DNA from 2 places in the Citrifermentans bremense genome. Region 2 is predicted to be linked to the other one. Evidence: riboswitches for the same ligand, from Rfam matches in the RefSeq annotation. Region 2 holds a riboswitch; the other holds the start of a gene.
The links. A riboswitch is a leader RNA that binds a small molecule or an ion and turns the genes downstream of it on or off. The one in region 2 is predicted to bind S-adenosylmethionine.
Positions count from the first base shown of each region.

Region 1 (7,889 bases), 2.0 Mb from region 2:
GCGGTGCGGCTGGACGTGAAGGACGAAGCGGGGCCGAGCCTGAAGCTTTTGCAGCAGTTGAAAGCGGACGACCTGCAGGCGCTCTTCCTGTACGAGGTGACCGACTCGGACCTCGACAACATCGTGCACCTGAGCGGGCTTGAGGAGCTCTACCTCTGCGGCCAGGGGTTGACCGACGCGGCCCTTCTCTCTATCTCATCCCTCACCAACTTGAAAAGGATCTACTTGTACCAGACCGCCATCTCCGACCGGGGCCTGGTGTATCTGCAGGGGCTGCAGGGGCTCAAAGGGCTCACCAGCAGCGGCAACAGCATCACCGACGAGGGGCTGGCCGTATTCCAGAAAGCGATACCCGGTGTGAAGACCGTGAGCTTCAAGTGGAAAAGGTGAAGCGGTAACTACATAACGCGAACAAAAAGTAAAAGCCCGGGATCCCGGGCTTTTTTTATGCTGAAAGACACTCACCACAGAGGATCACAGAGGAAAGACTAGAACAAAACCAACATGTTACAGCTTTGTTCTGCTTGTTCCCTTACAAAACCTCCGTGACCTCCATGGACCTTTGGGACCTCTGCGTTCCGCCTTTCGGCTTCAGGTTTTTATCTAAGAGAGCGTTCCATGTCGGCGATCAGGTCCTCGGGATCCTCCAGGCCTACCGACAGACGCACCAGCGTGTCCTTGATCCCCCTTGCCTCGCGCTCGGCGGGGGGCATGGCGGCATGCGACATCTTGGCGGGGTAGGAGAGGATGCTTTCCACCCCTCCCAGGCTCACGGCGAACGCGGAGAGCTTCACCCCTTCCAGGAGTTTCCTGGTCACCTCGTAGCTCGATAGTTCGAAGGAGAGGACAGCACCGGGGCCTGAGGACTGCGCGTTGTGGATCTCGTACCCCGGGTGCTCGGGAAGGCCGGGGTAGTAGATCTTCGCCACTTCCTTTTGCTCCTTGAGCCAGGAGACGATAAGCTTCGCGCTCGCCTGGTGCTCTTCCATGCGTACCTTCAGGGTCTTCAATCCACGTAAAACCAGCCAGCAGTCCTGCGGCCCGAGAACTGCGCCGAACGCGTTCTGGATGAAACGGATCCTCTGCCCGACCGCCGGGTCCTTGGCGACGGCGAAGCCGCAGAGAACGTCGGAGTGGCCGTTCAGGAACTTGGTGCCGCTGTGGAGCACGATGTCGCACCCAAGCTCCAGCGGGCGTTGCAGGTAAGGCGTCATAAAGGTGTTGTCGACGATGGTGAGGATCCCCTTCTCCTTGGCGAGCGCCGCGGCACCCTTGAGATCGGTGATCTTGATCAGCGGGTTGGAGGGGGTCTCCAGATAGAGCGCCTTGGTCTCTGGCCTGATCGCGGCAGCGATGGCTGCCGTGTCGGTCGCGTCGACGAAAGTGGCGTTGAGGCCCCAATTTTTCAGCACCGTGGTGAGGGCGCGGAAGGTCCCGCCGTAGACGTCCTCGCAGACCACCAGGTGATCCCCCGGCGCGAAGATGAGCAGGGTGGAGGAGATGGCGGCCATCCCGGAGGCGAAGGCAAGCCCCACGGCCCCTTTCTCAAGCCCGGCCACAGCCTCTTCCAGCGCCTCGCGGGTCGGGTTCCCCGAGCGGGAGTAGTCGTACTTTCCGAAGTGCTCCATCGAGTCCTGGGCGAAGGTGGAGCTGAGGTAGATAGGGTGGCTCAGGGAGCCGTGCTCCGGGTCTATCGGGGCTGTGCCGTGTATCAGTTCGGTCGCGAATTTCATTCCGGTTCTCCTCCTGCGAACGCCTGCGCCAGGTCGGCGACCAGGTCGTCCTTGTCTTCGATCCCCACCGAGAGGCGGAGCAGTGAATGGTTGATGCCGAGCCGCTTCAGCGTCTCCGGCTCGATGTCCGCGTGGGTCTGCACCGCGGGGAAGGTGATCAGGCTCTCGACGCCGCCGAGGCTCTCGGCGAAGGAGATCAGGCGGGTCTTCATCAACAGCGTATTGACCAGGTGCGGCTCGGTCACCTCGAAGGCGATCATGGCGCCGAAGCCTTTGCCGCGGCTTTTCATCAGTTCATGGCCGGGGTGGTCGGGGAGGCCGGGGTAGTGCACCTTGGCGACCTGGGGGTGGAGGCTCAGCCACTGCGCTATGGCGAGCGCATTTTCCTGTTGCCGGTCCAGGCGGATGGTGAGCGTCTTGATTCCCCTCACAGTGAGCCAGGAATCCTGGGGCCCCAAGACTGCGCCGGCGCCGTTTTGATGGAAGTAGACCTGCTCGGCCAGCACCGGGTCCTTCACCGCCACCAGTCCGCAGACGGTGTCGTTGTGGCCGGCCAGGTATTTGCTCCCGGAATACACGGTGATGTCGGCGCCCAGATCGAGACAGCGCAAAAGGTACGGAGTCAGGAAGGTGTTGTCAACGATGCAGAGCATCTCGCGCTCTTTGCAGAGGGCCGCCAGTTGCTCCACATCGGCCACCTTCAAAAGCGGGTTGGTGAGGGACTCGACGAAGAGCGCCTTGGTGTTGGGCCTCACGGCCTGGCGCACCAGCTCAACGTCGCTCGTGTCGACGTAGCTGAAACTGAGCCCGAACTGCTGGAACAGCTTCTCGAAAAGCCGGTAGCTCCCGCCGTAGAGGTCCTCGGTGACGATAAGGTGGTCCCCCTGCTTGAAGAGGAACATGAGGCTCGTGATGGCGGCCATCCCGGAGGCGTAGGCGAAGCCGCGGCAGCCCCCCTCCAGGGCGGCAAGCCCTTCCTCCAGTGCCTGGCGGGTCGGATTTCCGGATCTGCTGTAGTCGTAGCCGGTGCTCTGTCCCAGTCCTGGATGGCGGAAAGTGGCGGTCTGGTAGATGGGGACGGTCACCGCACCGGTGCGGGTGTCGCGCTGCAGGCCTATCTGTGCTGCTTCGGTCGCGATTTTCATTTTTTCTGCCTCCAATAGGAAAAAGTCCCCTTCCGGGGTCGGAAGGGGACTTTTCTATAGTAGGTCCGCGCTTCCTTATCTTCCGGAGCGTCGCCGCTCCGCTGGATTTGGCACCTTCCCTTGCGGGAGGTTGCCGCGACGTCATGGGGCCAGTCCCTCGGTCGCTCGTGATAAGTTAGTGCTATTGAGTTGTTTGTCCAGGAGCGTCCGCTCCTTTTTAATGTTCATATTAATACTGAATCGCTGCACTTCTGTCAACGGTAAACTTGACGGGTTGGATAGGTTTTTTTGCTGATGTCCGCTGCCGGAGTTGCCGTTACCAAGTAGGGTATGGGAGGCAGCAGCCTTGTTCATATATTCGGGTGCTAAGCCGGCAACTTTAGCTCTGAGGTTTTGCAGTCGTCGTGACTGTACCTCGTCTCTTACACTTAATCCTGAGGCCGCATTCGAGACTTCAGCCAGCCAATCATTGACATAAAACCCACTCCTATTGACAATGAATGATACTTTTAGCAAATACCCTCATTGACAAAGCGGAATTACCTGCCAATACTATGGCAAGGCAGATAATGTTCTATGGAGGGACAATCAATGGCAACCTTGGTAGAGATCGCAGCTCAGATTGTAGCGTCGCATGCGTCAAGCACTCCGATGACCTCAGATCAGCTTATATTCGAGATCGGCAAAGTTCACACTGCTCTCAAGAACCTTGAAGCAGGTGAGCCTTTAGAGGGATCAGAGGAAACGAAGACATCTTTGACGGTAAAAGAGGCCTTCAGGAAGGGCGAGGTAGTTTGCATGCTCTGCGGCAAGGGCGGTTTCAAGACCCTGGCAAGGCACTTGAACACCGCGCACGGCATGAAACCGGGCGAGTACAAGAAACAGTTCTCAATACCCGGGAAACAGCCGCTCGCCGCGAAGAACTATTCCGACGCCAGGCGAAAGATGGCGCTGGACCGCGGGCTGGCAGACAACCTTGCCAAGGCGCGCGGGGTGCGCATGGCCAACATCGAGGCGAAGAAGACCGCTCCGGTCAAGCCGGCAAAACCAGCCAAGGCCCCTAAGCCTCCCAAGGAAGCCGGCGCCAAGGCCAAGACAGCCTGATCATACAGGTCCACCAATAAGAAAAGCCGTCCTCAAAAGGGGCGGTTTTTTTATTTTCAGCATCCACGGGCAACCGGTTGCCAAAGCTCCCCGATCATGTGACAATGCTGCATCGTGAACAGCGAGGATTTGAGAGCGTCACGGAGTATTTTGCCTGCCTTGTCCATTGCTGCTTCCACAAGATAGTGTCCCCAGTGACCGGTCGAATATCGATATAGGGAGCATCCCATGCAGACACTGGTTGATTTATTCCATAGCTTCGCCAAGCGCGGCGACAAAGTCGCCCTGGTCAACCGGACCGGCGTCAGGCGCCTGCCGGTTTCCTATCGCGAACTGTACGACCTCTCCCTCAGGATGGCATCGCTTCTGGCCCGGCAGGGCGTCGCCCCAGGAGACCGGGTGCTCCTCTGGGGGCCGAACTCTTCCTGGTGGGCGGTCGCCTACTGGGGGATCATCATGCGCGGCGCCGTGGCGGTTCCGGTGGATTTCATGTCGGAGCGCGGGCGGGCCGACTCGATCCGCCAGTTGACCCAGGCCCGCATCGTGCTGCAGAGCCGGTTCAAGCCGGAGAGGATCGACGAGGGTCCGAGCCTCTTGCTCGAGGACCTGCAGTACCTCCTGGAGGGGGTTGAGCCGATTGCGGACACCGCCGCTCCCGCCCCGGACGACATGGCGCAGCTCATCTATACCTCCGGCACCACCGGCAACCCGAAGGGTGTGATCCTCACCCACAAGAACCTGGTCGCGAACATCAAGCAGATCAACGAGCAGGTCCCGATCATCACACCGGAGTTCACCTTCCTGTCGCTATTGCCGCTGTCGCACATGTTCGAGCAGATGGGAGGCTTCTTCACGCCGCTTTACCAGGGGGCCGCCGTGGTCTACCCCCGCACCTTGAAGCCCTCGGCCATCATGGAGGCTTTGAGCGAGGAGGACATCTACGTCATCATGTCCGTGCCGCGCCTGATGCAGCTTTTGAAGAGCACGATCGAGCGCGAGCTGGCGGAAAAGGGTCTGGGCAAGGTCTTCGCCTCGCTCACCGGGGTCGCGCAGGGTCTCTCCAAGCCGCAGCGGGCCAAGCTCTTCTTCCCGGTGCAGCGAAAGTTCGGCAAAAACTTCACCGTCTTCGTATCAGGCGGCGCGCCGCTCGACCCCGACGTCTTCCGCTTCTGGGACTCCATGGGGTTCACCGTCCTCGAAGGGTACGGCCTTACCGAGTGCTCCCCCGTTCTCTGCGTCAACACAGTGGAGCGGCAGGTGGCGGGTTCGGTGGGGCCGCCGCTTCCCGGAGTGGAGCTGAGGCTTGACGGAAAAGAGGTGGTGGTGCGCGGCGACAACGTCTTTCCGGGCTACTACCAAAACGAGGAGGCGACCCGGGGCGCGTTCAACGCCGAGGGGTGGTTCAAGACCGGGGACCTGGGGGAGATAGCTCCGGACGGCTGGCTCAGCATCAAGGGGCGCGAGAAGGAGCTCATCGTCACCGGCGGCGGCGTGAACGTCTACCCGGACGAACTGGAGGCTGTGCTCAACAAGGTGACAGGGGTTAAGGAGTCCTGCGTCATCGGGCTGGACCGGGGGGCGGGCGAGGAGGTGCACGCGGTACTGCTGCTGGACGAGCAGGCACCAAGGCCAGAGGAGATCCTCTCGCGGGCGAACGCCCAGCTGGACGCCATGCACCAGATAACCGGCTACACGCTCTGGGACGAACCGGAGTTCCCGAAGACCACGACGCTCAAGGTCAAGAAATTCCAGGTGAAGGAGCACGTGAAAAAGGGGGCAGCCACCGACGCATCCGGGCCGGGGAAGGATCACCTCATAAATCTCCTGGCCAAGGTGACCGGAACTGCAGCTGCCGAGATAAAGGAAGAGTCGTTCCTCGTGGCCGACCTAGGCCTCACCTCGATAGGGCGCTTGGAACTGGTCAACTACCTGGAGCAGGAATACCGGATGGACATCGAGGATTCCCAGATCGGTCCGCAGACCAAGGTGGCCGACCTGCGCCGCATCATCTCCCGGCGCGAGAAGGCCGGGCACCGAGGCCATTACCGGTTCTGGACCAACACGCCGGCGGTGCGCGCCCTGCGCATGGCTGCCGACGCTCTTTTGAACTACCCTTTGTACCGTCTCTTCGCGACGCTGGAGGTGCGCGGCGCGGAGCGCCTGGAAGCGGTGCAGGGGCCGGTCGTCTTCGTCTCGAACCACCTGGGGTACTTCGACCAGCCGTCGCTGATGTTCTCGCTCCCAAGGAGAATCCGCTACCGCACCGCCACCGCCGCCTATGAGGAGTTCTTCTTCGGCCCCGACCGCGGCATGGTCCGCCTGTGGAAGCTTTTGACCTACGAGTACGGCACCCTGTTCCTCAACCTGTTCCCGCTGCCGCAGACCAGCGGGTTCAGCGGCGCCGTGCGCTTCATGGGAAAGCTTGCGGACAACGGTCTCAACACCCTGATCTTCCCGGAAGGGGAGCACTCGCGTGACGCGAAGCTGCACGACTTCCAGGCGGGGCTGGGTGTCATCGTCAAGGAACTTGGGGTCCCGGTGGTGCCGGTCAAGATCAGCGGCACCGACCAGATCCTGCCGCCGGACCGGGTGGGGCTGCCTCGGCGGGGGAGGGTGAGCGTCACCTTCGGCGAGCCGCTGCAGTTCCGCTTCGAGGAGCCCGCCGAGATCGTCAGGAAGGCGCACGAGGCCGTGGCCGCGCTCTAGAAATCCCGCCAGCCGGGGCACACCCGGATGTTATGGAAGCCGTTGAAGTTATGGAGGATGTTATCGGATGCAGGCAGAACAGATCTCTCTTACCTACCGAAGATACGCGCTGGGGCTGCTCCTGGCCGTGAACCTGCTGAACTACATCGACCGGCAGGTCCTCTTCGCGGTATTCCCCCTGATCAAGGCCGACTTCAACATCAGCGACACCGAACTGGGACTTTTGGGGAGCGCCTTCATGCTGAGCTACATGGTGATCGCCCCGGTCTTCGGCTGGCTGGGGGACCACTGGGACCGGGTCAAGCTCGCCTCATCAGGCGTAGTGGTCTGGAGCCTCGCCACAGTCCTTGCCGGCTTCGCGCCCGGCTACCGCACCCTTTTGGCTGCGCGGGCAACAGTCGGGGTAGGGGAGGCGAGCTTCGGGACCGTCTCGCCAGGCCTCATCGCCGACTTTTTCCCCAAGGATCAGCGCGGCCGGATCCTTTCCTGGTTCTACGTGGCGATCCCGGTCGGGAGCGCCATGGGATACCTCCTGGGAGGCGTCCTGGGGCACCGGTTCGGGTGGCATGCCGCCTTCCTCATGGTCGGCCTGCCGGGCATGCTCCTGGCGCTGCCGCTTTGTTTTCTGCGCACCCCGGAGCGCGGCGGGGAACCGGCTGCCGAGGAGGTCGCTAAGGAGAAGGGGATCGCGGCCTACCTCCAGCTTTTCCGAAACCGCGCCTTCGTCACCAACACCCTCGCCATGGCCGCCATGACCTTCGCCATAGGAGGGCTGGCGCAGTGGATCCCGACCTTCCTGTTCCGAGCCCATGCCCTGGACGTCGAGAAGGCCAACACGCTCTTCGGTGCCACCACTGTGCTGGCGGGGATCCTCGGGACTCTCGCCGGGGGGTGGCTCGGCGACCGCTGGCAGAAAAAGAGCCCCAAGGGGTACCTCCTTGTCTCAGGATGGGGGTTCTTCATCGGCGCCCCCTTCGCCGCCTGGGCCATCATGGCGCCCGCGCTCCCCGTCTGCATGGCCGCCATCTTCATCGCCGAGTTTTTCCTTTTCCTGAACACCGGCCCGCTCAACACGGTGATCATCAACGTGACGCGCCCCTCGGTGCGCGCCATGGCCTTCGCGGTCAACATCTTCTTCATCCACGCCCTCGGTGATGCCGTCTCCCCGTCCATGCTGGGGTGGCTTTCCGACCAGTGGGGG
Region 1 is NZ_AP023213.1:2,382,163-2,390,051, reverse strand. It holds gene GEOBRER4_RS10515 (molecular chaperone DnaJ) at 1-390, shown strand, start outside; gene GEOBRER4_RS10510 (trans-sulfuration enzyme family protein) at 600-1,733, opposite strand; gene GEOBRER4_RS10505 (trans-sulfuration enzyme family protein) at 1,730-2,878, opposite strand; SAM riboswitch class I at 2,951-3,055, opposite strand; gene GEOBRER4_RS10500 (MucR family transcriptional regulator) at 3,470-3,982, shown strand; gene GEOBRER4_RS10495 (AMP-binding protein) at 4,211-6,688, shown strand; gene GEOBRER4_RS10490 (spinster family MFS transporter) at 6,756-7,889, shown strand, end outside.
Region 1: linked by a shared signal. The riboswitch ahead of GEOBRER4_RS10505 (trans-sulfuration enzyme family protein) and the one ahead of metX (homoserine O-acetyltransferase MetX) in region 2 are both predicted to bind S-adenosylmethionine.

Region 2 (7,889 bases):
CCATCAGGGAGCTGATTGCCGCCGGGGACTGCTACCAGGTCAACTTCACCCTGCGCCAGCGCTTCTCCTTCCGAGGGTGCCCCCGCTCCTTCTTTTCAGAGCTTAGCCGCAGCCAGCCGACCCCTTACGGCTGCTACATCGAGACCGGGAATTTCCGCATCCTCTCCGCCTCCCCCGAGCTTTTCTTCTCCCTGTCCGACGGCGTTATCACCACCCGCCCGATGAAGGGGACCGCCCCAAGGGGGAGGTGGCCGGACGAGGACCGAGTCCGGATGAGGGGGCTGAAGGAAAGCCCCAAGGAACTGGCCGAAAACCTGATGATCGTTGACCTGCTGCGAAACGACCTGGGGATGGTGTCGGAAACCGGCTCGGTGCGGGTCGCCTCCCTCTTCGACGTGGAGAGCCACCCCACCGTGCACCAGATGACCTCCACCATCGAGGGGAGGCTGCGGGAAGGGGTGGGGACGCTGGAACTCCTCCGAGCCCTTTTCCCCTGCGGCTCCGTGACCGGCGCACCCAAGAAAAGGAGCATGGAGATCATCGCGCAACTGGAGGAGGAGCCGCGCGGCCTATACACCGGTTGCATCGGCTATCTCTCCCCGGGAGGCGAGGCCAAGTTCAGCGTCGCCATCCGCACCGCCGTCCTGGACCTCGCGAGCGGCGAGGGGGAGATCGGGGTCGGCAGCGGCATCACCTACGATTCCTGCGCCGGGGAGGAATACCGCGAGAGCCTCTCCAAGGCGCGTTTTGCCCGCGAGCTCGTCCCGGAATTCCAGCTGATCGAATCGCTTCTTTACGACGGCGAGTACTTTCTGCTGGAGCGGCACCTGGAAAGGCTGGCGCGCTCCGCCGCGCACTTCTCCTTCGCGCTGCAACCGGACGCGGCCCGTCGGGCCTTGGAAGAAACCGCCGCGGGGCTCGCCGCCGGGGGGAGCTACAAGGTGCGCCTGCTCCTTTCTAGTGACGGGCGCATCGCCTGCGAGGCGGCGCCGATAGAGGCCGTCGCGGCCGAAGCGAACGTAGGCTTCGCCAGCGCCCGTGTCGACTCGGATGACACGTTGCTCTACCACAAGACCACCCTGCGGGACCGCTATCGTGACGAGTTGGCGGCACAGCCGGAACTGGACGAGGTGATCTTCGAGAACGAGCGGGGCGAAGTCACCGAAGGGGCCAACAGCAACCTCGTGGCGCGCATCGAAGGTCGCTACCTGACGCCTCCTATGGCGAGCGGGCTCTTGCCTGGGACCTTCAGGGAGGAGCTGATCGCACAGGGCAAGATCGAGGAGCGGGTGCTGACCCGGGCTGACCTGGAGGGTGCGGAGGCGCTCTTTCTGATAAACTCGGTGCGAAAGTGGCGCCGGGTGGCGCTGGCATCGAAGAAATAGCAGGCGATAAATCTATTTATCCAAGGAGAGGAACATGGAACAATACGGATTTTTAGGATTGGGGATCATGGGAAGCGCGATGGCCAAGAACCTGCTCAAGGCCGGGTTCAAGGTGACGGTCTGGAACCGGTCGCAGGAGAAGTGCGCGGAGCTCGCGGCGCTCGGGGCAACGGTCGCCGCCACCCCCGCCGAGGTCACCGCCTCCTGCAGCGTCACCATCGCCATGCTGGCCGACCCCGCGGCGGCGCATGCGGTCTGCTTCGGACCTCAAGGCGCCCTGGAAGGGATCGGCGCCGGCAGGGGGTACGTTGACATGTCCACGGTGGACGCCGCGACGGCCAAGGATATCGGCGCGGCCGTCACCGGCAAGGGGGGGAGGTTCCTTGAAGCTCCCGTTTCGGGGAGCAAGAAGCCGGCCGAGGACGGCACCCTGATAATCCTCGCCGCCGGCGACCGTGAACTCTTCGACCAGGCGCTCCCGCTCTTCGAAAAGATGGGGAAGAAAAGCCTTTATTTGGGCGAGCTCGGGCGCGGCGCGCAGATGAAGCTGATCGTCAACATGGTCATGGGAGGTATGATGACCATCTTCTGCGAGGGGCTGGCCCTTGCGGACAAGGCGGGGCTCGAGGGGAGCGACCTCCTCGACGTCATCGACGCCGGCGCCATGGCGAACCCGATGTTCAAGCTGAAGGGGGCGCAGATCGGACAGGGAAACTTTGCCACCGCGTTCCCGCTCAAGCACATGCAAAAAGACATGCGCCTCGCCGTGGCGCTAGGGGACCAGCTGGGGCAGCCGCTCTTTTCCGCCTCCGCCGCCAACGAGAGCTTCAAGATGGCGCGGGCCCAGGGGCTGTCGGATAACGACTTCAGCGCCGTCTTCAAGGCGATCGCTTCATGAAAAAGCTGCTCTCCCTGGCCGCGGTGACGCTCATCACCAGCGCCTTTCTCGATCCCCTGATCTACTCCGGGCTCGGCAAACCGATACCCTGGGGGCGCGACGCGCTGATGCTTGTGGCAGGGGTCATCTGCTTTTACCTGCTGGTGAAATACCGCAACGACCTGTAAACCAAGGGATAAGTTTGCCGTTGACAAAAGTAAACGGCTCCCTTATCCTGCAGCGACAATTTCATATAAAAGACCTGCTTATCTAGAGTGGTGGAGGGAAAGGCCCTGCGAAGCCACAGCAACCGGCCCAGAAATGGGCGACAGGTGCTAAATCCTGCCGAAAGGCGAAGATGAGAAAGGCGCGCTTTAGCTCCATCACCACAAAAGCCCCTTCTCTCATACCGAGACGGGGCTTTTTTAATACCCGCAGCGCGCGGGCACCAATGAAGAGAGAAACATGTCCTACGGCATAGTGACAGAACAGATCGCCACCTTCGATACCGAGCTGCGCCTGGAAAGCGGGCGTATCCTGGGTCCGATTGACATAGCCTACGAGACCTACGGCACCCTGAACGCGTCGCGCTCCAACGCGATCCTCGTGACCCACGCCTGGACCGGTAGCGCGCATCTGGCCGGGCGCTACAGCGAGGACGAGAAGCGGGCGGGGTGGTGGGACGACATCGTCGGGCCCGGCTGCCTTTTGGACACCGACCGCTATTTCGTGATCTGCTCCAACGTGATCGGCTCCTGTTTCGGCTCCACCGGCCCCACCTCCATCAACCCGAAGACCGGCAAACGCTACAACCTCGCCTTCCCGGTGATCACGGTGCGCGACATGGTTAAGGCCCAGGCCTTGCTCATGGACCGGTTGGGAATAGAGAAGCTTTTCTGCGTGCTGGGGGGGAGCATGGGGGGGATGCAGGCCCTGGAGTGGACCACGCAGTTTCCCGAGCGCGTCGCCTCGGCCGTGGTGCTCGCCACGACGCCGCGCCCCTCGGCGCAGGCAATCTCGTTGAACGCGGTGGCGCGCTGGGCCATCTTCAACGACCCTAACTGGAAAAAAGGGGAATACCGGAAGAATCCCAAGGACGGGCTCGCCCTGGCCCGCGGCATCGGGCACATCACCTTCCTCTCGGACGAGTCGATGACGGCCAAGTTCGACCGCCGCTTCTCCGCCCGCGACGGCCAGTTCGACTTCTTCGGACAGTTCGAGGTGGAGCGCTACCTAACCTACAACGGCTACAACTTCGTGGACCGCTTCGACGCCAACTCCTTCCTCTACCTCGCCAAAGCACTCGACCTCTACGACGTGGCATCCGGGTGCGAGTCGCTGGAGGAGGCGTTCGCGCCGGTAAAAGCGCCCATACAGTTCTTCGCCTTCACCTCGGACTGGCTCTACCCGCCGGCCCAGACCGAGGAGATGGTCGAGTCACTTAAAAAGCTCAAGAAACCGGTGGAGTACCACCTGATCACCTCGGCCTACGGACACGACGCCTTCCTTTTGGAGCACCAGACCTTCACCCCGCTGGTCGAGTCGTTCCTGGACCGGGTCGAGATCTAGGCGGCACCAGCCTCGCGCGCCGGCCACCCCATGATGGCGGCCACGTCCTCGTTGAGCATCATCTCCTCGCCGCTGGGAAGGGCGAACACCTTGATCTTCGAGCTGTCGGCGCTGATCAGCATCTCCCGCTCGCCCCGCAGGGCCTCCTCGTCCCGCTTCAGGTCCACCTCGATCCCGAACTGCTCCATCCCCTTGAGCGCCATCCCCCGGACCGGCCAGTCCTCCCACCCCTCGCCGTAGGTGAAGACGATGGCGTCGGGCCTACCGATCACGGCTATGTAGGCGCCTATGTACTTGCGCAGGCGGTAGGACTCCATGTCGAGCGCCAGCTGGCAGCGGGGGTCCCCCACCACCGCCTCGTCCACCACCGTCCTGCGGCTCACCCGGCGCCCGACGATCCCCGCCAGCCCGCTCTTCTGGTTCAGGAAGAGATCCATTTCCGCCGCCGATATCCCGGCCTCGTTCATCATGAACGGTATGATACCCGCGTCTATGTCCCCGCAGCGGGTCCCCATCATCACCCCTTCCAGCGGGGTGAGGCCCATGCTGGTGTCGACCGAGACCCCGTTTTTCAGCGCGCAGAGCGACACGCCGTTGCCGGTGTGCACCGTCACTAGGTTGCAGCGCTCCAGTGGGACGCCGGCCAAGGCGGCTCCCCTTCTGGCGGCATGCAAGTGGGACTGGCCGTGGAAACCGTAGCGCCTGATGCCGTGCTGCTTGTACCAGTCGTAGGGAAGGGGGTAGATGTAAGCCTTTTCCGGCATGGTCTGGTGGAAGGCGGTGTCGAAGATGGCAACCTGCGGCAGGTTGGGGAGCAGGTCCTTTGCGGCGCGGATGCCGGCCAGGTTCGGGGTGTTGTGCAGCGGGGCGAGGTTCGCGGTTTCCTTGATGGCCGCGACCACGTCGTCGTCGATGAGGACTGACTTGGTGAACCTCTCTCCCCCATGCACCACGCGGTGCCCGATGGCGCTGATGCTCGCCGCTTCCGGCAGCACCCCGTCCTTCGCGTCGGTCAGCGTGTCCAGCACGAATTGCAGCGCTTGCGTATGGTCGGCGCAGTCGCGGTCCAGGTGCCGGGGCGCCTTGCCGGGGACCTTGTGGGTGAGGAAGGTGTCCCCGATGACGACCCGCTCCACGTTTCCGCTGGCCAGGGTCAGGTTTCGTCCCCAGTCGAAGAGTTGGTACTGCAGGGAGAAGGTCCGGCAGTTGAGGGTGAGGATGAGCATGCTACAGACTCCAGTCCGGGCGCCCATAGGGGGCCCGTCGCTTGGTTATGACCGACCATAACTAGCACGCTCGGTGGAAAAGTGCAATTACAACTGGGGGATCACAGCGGCAATTAGGGGGAATCCTTCAGGAAAAAATCGGCGACTACCGGTCGGTGGTCCGAGGCCCTGCCGGTCCCGACCCAGCAGCGGGAAGCGGTAAGCCAGGAGTTGGTCATGATGTGGTCGATGCGCATCCAGGAAAGGCGCAGCCAGGGGATCCTGTTTCTCAGCAGGAAATGGCCGTAGGTGTAGCCGTAGCCCGTCCCGGCCGCGGCGAAGGCATCGGTGAGTCCGGCCTCCCGGAGCGTGCGGCAGACAAGGGAAGGATCCGGGGAGTTCATATCCCCCGCCACCAGCACCGGCCCCGTCTCGCGCGCAAGGTATCCCGCGACGGTCATGGCCTGGGCTAGCCGAAGCGACACGTTGTCCTCGAACCTCTGGATGGCCTTGGGGAGGTACCAGGGGCCGTGCTTGGCTTTACGGAACGCGTTGAGGCTGCGGCGGGGGGTCTTGAAATGGACGTCGTAGACAGATACCTCCGAGGAGCCCACGCGCACCTTGCAGCGCAGGAAGTACTCCTTCCCGCGCCCCGAATAGGGTAGCTCGTGAACCTCTGCCGCCGTGAGCGGGTACCTGCTGGCGACCAGGTACTGCCCCTGGCTGCGCAGGTGCCAATCCCTGAAATACCCGGCCAAAGGCCCCCCCCCGGCGCGCACCGCGTCCTGGAAGAGCACGATGTCCGGCCGGCTCCGCTCCATCTCCTCCACCAGCGGCATGAGATCGTGCTTTCCGTACTTGATGTTCCAGGTCATCACCCTTATGGGAACGCCCGATGCTTCACCCTGCCCCCGGTTCGGCGGGATGTTGTACCCCATCACGGGACCGATCACCCACAAAAGTAAGCAAAGCGGGAGCCAAACCCAGGTCCGCTCCGTCTTCCAGGTAGCCGCCACGAGGATGATGCCGGGCACAGCCCACATCACCTGGGGGAGGTACAGGTTCAAGGCGCCGAGCCAGAAACGGTCGGCGCCTGTCCGATAGGAGAGGGAGATCGCGGCGATGACGGCCGCATAGATGAGGTTCAGCCACAGAACCGGCTTCATGCGCCGCCTCCAGGGGGGAGAAAGAGGCCGCCCCTGCCGAACGCCGGCGTCGGCTCAAAAGCGCCGCCTCCGGGGTTACCGGAAGGCGACGCGCTCGGTCCAAAAAGATGCGATTTCATAGGGGAGAAAATGGCAGTACTCGCCTTGGTACTCGGTCCGGATGTGCTCCAAAAGCTCGCGGTAGAGCTCGCAGGGATACTCGTCGAACTGCCGGCAGCCGTTGAAGCTCATGTAATCGGGGTGGGTGATCAAGAGTGCCATCCCGCCATGCTCGGCGATCCAGCGCAGCTTCTCCTTCCAGATGTCGATCCCCTTTTCCCGGAACAGGATGAACATGGTGAAATCCTGCGGCAGGGTATAGGGAAGCACCACGTACTCCCGCCCCGGGACCGCGGTCTGGTGCACCGGGAAGATGGTCCTCAAGCCGTCGGACTGCGGCTCGAAGGGATCGGTGTCGAACGCGGACGCCTCATAGGCTATGTCGAGCTGGTGCAGCCATTCGAAGTTGTGATAGACGCAAGGCGAGCGGAAACCGACCGCGCCCCACTCCTTCAGGTAGCCGTTGATCAAGGCTGCATGCTTGGCAAAGGTGGCCGGCGACTCGTAGAGCTTCCGGTTGTGCTCCAGGCCGTGCACGCCCACCTCGAACCCCTGTTCCACCAGTTTCCTGCGCAGCTCCGGGGGGACGTTGTAGTCGTGGGCCACGAAGTTGAACGAGGAGCGAAACCCCATCTCCTGCTCCAGCGCCATCAGTTGCTCGCAGCGCTCGACGCCGCGCGCCGTGTCGACGTCGTGGGTAAGGACCACGGAGAAGCGGTTCCCGCCCGGCCAGCCGGAAAAGCCGGCCGGGGTGCCGCCGGCATCGGGGTCGATGGGCCAGGTGGCGCCGTAGAGCGCCCTTTTGCGCCTGGCCACCATGCTGCGCACGATAATCTGCAGCCTGCGCGACATCAACGGTTTGACCCGGTAGTACGCTCGCGCCAGCATCTCTTCGGTGATCAGCTTCATGCGATTCTCCTTTACCGGTTGGCCAGACATGGAGGCATCTCCCCGACCGAACTTTCTGTAACGGACGTCGGTTAGCGATCCCTTAATTAGCAAACACAAAGACAAAATATAGCCAAACAAAATGACAACGCAAGCTGGTTCAGAAAAGGCGACAGGCTCCCTCATTTTTCAAAAGTAGCCGGTCCCGTTTTTAGAGACAGCGAACCGACGATGTGATATCTTTCCGTCTTCCTTTGCAGCCCCCGGAACCGTGAAGGGGCGCGATCCGCAGAGATTTGGGAGTGGGAAATGCCGCTGAAGATACATACCAGCAACCGCATGGAACGACTGGTGGACGAACTGGAAAAGGTGGTCCGCGCCCCCCGTCCCGCCCCCGGCACCCCCTTCGACAAAGAGCTGATCGTGGTGCAGAACAAGGGGATGCAGCGCTGGCTCTCCATGGAGCTGGCCGGACGGATCGGGGTCTGGGCCAACGGGGACTTCCTCTTTCCCAACAGGTTCGTGGAAGAGGTCTTCGCCCAGGCGCTCCCGGAGAGCCCCGCCGACGCCCCACTCTTTACTCCCGAAGTGATGACCTGGAGGATCCTCGCCCTGCTGCAGTCTGCGCAAACAGCCGGCTTCGAGGAGGTCGCGGCGTACCTTGCGGACGACCGGGACGGCCTCAAGCGGATGCAGCTCG
Region 2 is NZ_AP023213.1:403,880-411,768, reverse strand. It holds gene pabB (aminodeoxychorismate synthase component I) at 1-1,385, shown strand, start outside; gene GEOBRER4_RS01690 (NAD(P)-dependent oxidoreductase) at 1,420-2,283, shown strand; gene GEOBRER4_RS01685 (hypothetical protein) at 2,280-2,450, shown strand; SAM riboswitch class I at 2,526-2,627, shown strand; gene metX (homoserine O-acetyltransferase MetX) at 2,728-3,831, shown strand; gene GEOBRER4_RS01675 (acetate kinase) at 3,828-5,057, opposite strand; gene GEOBRER4_RS01670 (endonuclease/exonuclease/phosphatase family protein) at 5,171-6,202, opposite strand; gene GEOBRER4_RS01665 (polysaccharide deacetylase family protein) at 6,278-7,210, opposite strand; gene recC (exodeoxyribonuclease V subunit gamma) at 7,499-7,889, shown strand, end outside.